One region of the Litoribrevibacter euphylliae genome, then DNA from elsewhere that is predicted to be linked to it. Evidence: predicted binding sites of a transcription regulator. Region 1 holds the regulator's gene; the other holds the start of a gene.

Region 1 (3,325 bases):
CAGAACTCAAGATCGTCCTTTGACATCAGGCCGTGTCACCACCAAAGAAGCCTTATTGCTCTTCGCTACGTTAGTGTTCACATCGTTTGTATTGGTGCTTTTTACCAACCTAGAAACGATCTATATGTCTTGTGGCGCACTCTTCTTAGCGGCACTTTACCCCTTTATGAAACGCTACACCTACTTCCCGCAGGTGTTTCTGGGTGCCGCATTTGCCTGGGCTGTGCCAATGGCCTTCACCGCAGAAACACAATCGGTTTCAGAAGTCACTTGGTTGTTGTACGCCGCAACCTTATTATGGACAATTGCCTACGATACCCAATACGCCATGGTTGACCGTGAAGATGACTTAAAGATCGGCATCAAATCAACGGCCATTCTATTTGGCGACATGGATAATATCGCCATCATCAGCCTTCAGGTGCTGACCCTCTGCACGCTGTTATTAGCAGCAAACCAGTTATCCGCAGGTATTTTCTTTTATCTTGGATTACTCGCCGCCACCGGCTTCTTTGTCTATCAATACACCCTCACGCAACACCGTGATCGCGATATGTGTTTTAAAGCATTTCTGAATAATCACTGGGTTGGCGCAAGCATTTTTACCGGTATTTTTATCGACTATTTAGTACGCTGATTAACTGGCTTAAACCGCGGATGGGCCATACTTATGGCGTATTTACGCCCTCCAAAAACCAAATGCTTGACTCTACTTTGTGCAAGCTTTGCAATTAATGTCATACTTCTGTAACAAAACTGTCTTCTAATACGCTTGTCTTAAATTTTTGTTATTCAATAACCCAACACAGGCATGAGTGATGGCGGGAAAAAAAGTTCTAATTGTTGATGACGAAGCCCCGATCAGGGAAATGATCATGGTTGCGCTGGAAATGGCTGGCTATAACTGCCTTGAAGCCGAGAACACGCAATCTGCGCATTCAATCATCGTCGATCAACAACCAGACCTAATTCTATTGGATTGGATGCTGCCTGGCGTATCCGGTATTGAGTTTGCACGACGACTCAAGAAAGACGAATTAACCTCGGATGTACCTATTATTATGCTCACCGCGAAAAGCGAAGAGGATAATAAAATCCAAGGTTTGGAAGTGGGTGCTGATGATTACATCACCAAACCTTTCTCACCACGAGAACTGGTTGCTCGTCTTAAAGCGGTACTTCGCAGAACCACGCCTCAAGGCGTCGAAGAAACGGTCAGCGTTAATGGTCTGGAGTTAAATCCGGTGTCTCACCGCGTTTTAGCCCACGGAGACTCCATTGAGATGGGGCCAACCGAATTTCGTTTGCTGCAATTCTTTATGACACACCAAGAACGTGCTTATTCACGCAGTCAATTGCTGGATCACGTATGGGGTGGCAATGTGTATGTTGAAGAGCGAACCGTAGACGTACATATTCGTCGTCTGCGAAAAGCACTTGCGGTGACAGGGCACGATGGCCTAATTCAAACCGTTCGCGGAACCGGTTATCGCTTTTCGACAAAGGCTGCTTAGAGTAAGCTGTCAGCAACAATAAGGATAAGTACTGCAATCGACTTATCCTTTCTTTTTATCTTGTGGCTGTTGAGGGCACTCGGTGTTAAGTAATTGGTATATTGAATTACAGCGGGTAACGCTGCTGGTACTGGCTACATCTCTCATCGGATATTTCTTTGGTTTTCCTCTGGTCGGGCTCATTTTAGGTCTTGCGGCCTATGTACTGTGGAATATCCGTCAGATGTCCCGTTTGGAATCCTGGTTACAACATCAAGAGCTGGATAAGCTCCCTCTCAGTGAAGGTCTGTGGGGAAAACTCTTCGACTCCATCTATCGGCAAGAGAAAGAACACCAATCAGGCAAACGCCGCCTTCAAACCATTATTGATCGTATCCAGCAATCTACGGCAGCACTGCAAGATGCCGTCATCATGGTCGAATACGATGGCACACTGGAATGGTGGAACCGTTCAACAGAGGCCTTGCTTGGCTTTCGTTCACCAGATGACGGAGGCCAACAGATCACCAACTTGATTCGTGATCCCGACTTTGTGGAGTACTTTGAGTACGGTGATTACACCACGCCTTTGGTACTCAACAGCCCGATCAACCCCACGATGGTCTTAGAGATCTCAGTAACACCATTTGGTAACGACGATAGATTGATCACCGCACGAGACATCACTCACATTGAACACCTCGAACGCATGCGTAAGGACTTTATTGCCAATGTCAGTCACGAACTTAAAACTCCGCTGACGGTACTGATTGGCTATCTGGAAACCTTAATTGACTACACCGACGACAATGATCGTTGGCTACGCATCTTCCATCAAATGCAAACACAAGCTACCCGTATGCAAGATCTGGTACAAGATCTGTTAATTCTGACGCGTCTTGAAACCACTGAAATCAATCTTGAAGAGCAACCGGTCAATCTCAAGCATCTGCTGGATAACATTTCCGCGGAAGCAAGAACTTACAGCAACGGCGAGCATGAGATTATCCTAAGCTGTGAAGACAACATTGAAATGAGCGGCAGCTATGACGAGCTACGCAGCGCCTTCAGCAACTTAATCATCAATGCCGTAAAATACACTCAAAGTGGCGGACGCATTGAAGTCAAAGGCTATCATGACCGAACCAGTATCCACGTAGACGTGATTGATAACGGCCCAGGCATCGACCAAAAACACATTCCGCATCTGACCGAACGCTTTTACCGAGTGGACGAGAGTCGTAAATCGGATACTGGCGGAACGGGGTTAGGTCTCGCCATTACCAAGCACATCATTATTCGCCACAATGGTCATTTAGGCATCGAAAGCCGCCTGGGCTACGGCAGTAAATTCAGCTGTGAATTCCCACTCTCGTTATTGAGCCATCACTGATCATTGAATCTCAAAAAGGCCTCGATCAGTTGTGAGTTCAATGCCGGAATGCGGTTAGTGAGTGGTACGATCCATCAACTTAACCCCTTGCGGTAAGCTGACATCGATAGCGACCGGTAAATGGTCTGAAATTGGATGATCCAACACATCAATTGCGTGTGTTCGTAAGGTCGGACTGATAAGAATATGGTCCAGCCCCTTCTGAGGCGCCCAGCTTGGAAAAGTACTGATTCCATCCGTCGCCAACATAAGTTCACTGTCTTTTAACGGCGAGTTTTCTACCAAGCGCTCTGCATGGCAATTCAGATCCCCCATCACAACAACATGCTGATGATCCTGCACGCGTTCTTTCACATAGGCCAACTGATTCATTTGCGCCCGCTGAGACAACGACAGATGCATCATTACCACTAATAAAGGCTCATCGGTGTTGGTCTGG
Region 2 (3,325 bases), 370 kb from region 1:
GGGTTTTGTCATGTCATCAAGCTCGCTGTATTAATATCCGGTTTCAACTGTGGTCAGTATTTAAACCGCTTTTTACTAAAAAAGAGTTAATTTTTAGGCCAAATTTATATCAGGCTAACTATACAGAGCCGCTGTTAGAAAGCGACATCATATGTTATTGACATTTGTTGTTAAGGTGGTTCTCGATTGAGTGCTTGGCGGGCACAAAAAAGGCGCTCAATTGAGCGCCTGAAAAGCTTGTCGTAACCTTGATGATCCAACCGTTCATAGAGTTAAGAAAAGTGCAGTTATCTTAGGGATGCCTATGAATGGCTGAGTCATCAATGTCACGTGTGATTATCGTTATTTACTTATTCGTTACCCGCTAATTACTTAGCAATCACTTCTTTGGCCATACGACCAATGTCTGTGTGGTGAATCATTTTGCCGAACTGTTTAGAAACGCTGTCTGGGCCAAATGCAATTACAGGAACCGGTGTGCTGGTGTGGGTACCTGTACCCCAAACCACGTTTTGATCTTCGGCAACGGCACGACCAAGTAAGTCATGACGTACTTCTTCGCCGTAAACATAGAAGGCTTTGAAGTCCATCACTTTAGGGAAGCGCTCAGCACTTAGGTATTTGTGGTCGTCTACTTTGTAGAAGTTAGGCTCAGACGCAAGGATCTCTTCTGCTTGCTCAAGAGTGATGTCGAACTCGCTGTTTTCGTTCACAACACGCATAAGGTCTGCAGGTGTTTTGTCTGTGTTACCAAACTCAGAGAAGATAGAAGGGTAGCTTTTCTTCTGCGCGTATAGCTTGTCTAGGATATCGAAGCTACCGAAGTTGAAGTTTGGCTTATAAGCGCGCTCAGCGAAGCCTGTGCCGTCCAATTTCTCTGGGGCTGGAATGTCAGCACGAGAGTAAGAGAAACCGAAACCGCCCGTTTCGTGGTCAGCTGTCACAACAACCAGTGTGTCATTACGCTCTTTTGCCCACTCGTAGACGTAGTTAATGGTTTCGTCGAACTTCAACATTTCGTGCAGCATAGTAGCTACGTCATTGTCGTGACCAGCCCAGTCAATACGACCGCCTTCGATCATCAGGAAGAAACCGTCTGGATCTTGAGACAGAATGTCCAACGCTTTGGCTGTCATCTCTTTCAAGGTTGGTTGCGTGCGATCCGCGCTGTCCTTGGTTAGCGTATGCTCGATACCATCGGCCATGCCTGAATAAGCGAACAAGCCAAGCAGTTTGTCGTCTTGTGCCGCTTCGAACTCTTTACGAGTCAATGCGACGGTGTAACCTGCTTTTTCAGCTTCTACTAGCAGGTTCTTGTCGTCTTTACGCTTCGACTTGATCTTAACGGTGCCGTCGGTACGGGTGGTCAGTTGCTTGTGAAGGTCACCGGCTTTGTCGTTTGCGCTCTTTGGAATCCAGTGACGAAGGCCACCAGAAAGCATTACGTCCACATCGGTTGCCAGCATTTCTTCTGCAATGCTGTTTTCCAGAGAACGGTGTGGTTTATGGGCAGCGAAAGATGCTGGAGTCGCGTGAGTCAGACGGGTGTCAGAAACCAGACCTGTTGCTTTGCCATGTTTCTTTGCAAGTTCCAGTACGGTTTCTGCCGGGTTACCTTTTGCGTCCAGAGCAACGGACTCAGAAGGTGACGGTACGCCCGTCGCTAGCTGAGAGGCTGAACTCGCAGAATCCACAACAATGTTGTAGGCAGGGTTATGTTGAGACAGCCCTACGAAGCCTGCATCCATCATTTTGCTCATGCCGGTCGGTTGACCTTTGTAGATAGAGTTCGGTGCATTGGTTGCGTACTCTTGCAACAAACCTACCTGCTGAGGGCCCATGCCGTCACCGATCATCATGATCACGTTTTTAACTTTGGCGGGTGCAACTGACTCAGCATTGTCAGTGGTTTGGCAGCCCGTCATCAGTGCTGTGGTAGTCAGCGCGGCACCAGAAACCAGTGCAGCAATTGTTTTTTTATTAAATAGTGTTTTCATCGTTCTTCCGTTTTTATACGAGTGATCGAGAAGTGTGAGTTAAGAATCCTTTCGCTATTGCGCACAGGAAATATTGCAAATGAGTGACTAAAAAACACTATTTTGGTGACACTTTCATTACATATAGGCTTTTAATTGAACGATTGTTCAATAAGTGACTGCTCTAGGGGCGAATCTGATACACAAGGGAGGTTCGAATGTTTGAGTGGCGTCGATTTACTTATTGATTTATAAAAGCTTTTTTCTCTTTTGATAGTGCGATTGTTTAATCGTTTTTCAATTAGTTTTCTGTTAACTGCTTTGCATGACTGACGGTTTTTTATTGGAGGTGCGGCGGCGTGTGGTGGCTGGTTTTTTACTGCGCGTGCTGTTTTTACTGTAGGGGCGTTTTCCTGTTTTCTGGATCGGGCTCATGCCCGTAATCGTGGTGGCTTTTGCCTGACTAATCAATTCATGCAGATTCGCTTCCAGAGGCTGCATAAAGGCTTGGTAATTTAGCTCACGCTCGCTGATACGACTGAGCTGTGACTCCCAGTCGGCGGTCATGTCGGGAGTGGATGCTTGCTCCGGTAAGGCGTTGATCAGCGATTTCCCGGTTTGTGTCGCTCGAATCTGTTTGCCTTGGCGAACCAAAAACTGGCGTTTAAACAGTAGTTCAATGATGGAGGCCCGGGTTGCTTCGGTTCCCAGCCCGTCGGTTTCTCGCAAGACTTTACGAATCTCTGGATCTTTGACGTAACGACTGATACCGGTCATTGCACTCAACAAGGTGGCGTCGGTAAACGGCTGAGGTGGTTGAGTCTGTTTCTCCAACAATTCAGCTTGATGCGATTGCAGGACTTGGCCTTGCGTTAGCTTCGGTAAGGGCGATTTGTGCTCGGTTTGACCTTCAACTGTTTTACTGGAAGATGCTTTGTTTTGAGAGAGAAATAACGCTTTCCAACCCAGATCAATGTCTTCCTTGCTTTGGGCAATAAATTTACCTTTTTGAATCTCTATTTCTGCTTTGCGTTCTTGATAACGGTACGCAGGGTAGAAGAGCGCCAAATATTGACGGGCAATCAGCCCGTAAACTTGCTGTTCTGCTCTTGATAATTTGTCCAGCGAGGTGCGCTTTGCGGTAGGAATGATGGCGTGGTGTGCTTCGACTTTCTTATCGTTCCACGCTTTGGTTTTAATTTTTGGATCGGCTTTGTTAATGGCGTCCTGTTGATCGCTTTGATTACTGGATAATGCGTTCAGCACTTGCGCTGCTTGTGCGTGATGTTCTTCCGGCAGATAACGATTGTCGGAACGCGGGTAAGTAATCAGCTTGTGTTGTTCATACA

The links. Region 1 encodes PhoB, which activates phosphate uptake and scavenging genes when phosphate is short. Its sites were predicted from a motif close to TGTCATANNNNTGTCANA; they were not measured.
Region 2: a site for PhoB is predicted at 2,102-2,119, ahead of ACFOEK_RS17785 (alkaline phosphatase). Genes of this name have one in related genera too.

What each region holds. Positions count from the first base shown of each region.
Region 1 is NZ_JBHRSZ010000007.1:216,179-219,503, forward strand. Features, by position in the region: gene ubiA (4-hydroxybenzoate octaprenyltransferase) at 1-637, shown strand, start outside; gene phoB (phosphate regulon transcriptional regulator PhoB) at 819-1,514, shown strand; gene phoR (phosphate regulon sensor histidine kinase PhoR) at 1,597-2,886, shown strand; gene ACFOEK_RS16440 (endonuclease/exonuclease/phosphatase family protein) at 2,941-3,325, opposite strand, start outside.
Region 2 is NZ_JBHRSZ010000007.1:586,911-590,235, forward strand. Features, by position in the region: gene ACFOEK_RS17780 (oxidoreductase) at 1-12, opposite strand, end outside; gene ACFOEK_RS17785 (alkaline phosphatase) at 369-1,997, opposite strand; gene ACFOEK_RS17790 (DNA topoisomerase III) at 2,289-3,325, opposite strand, start outside.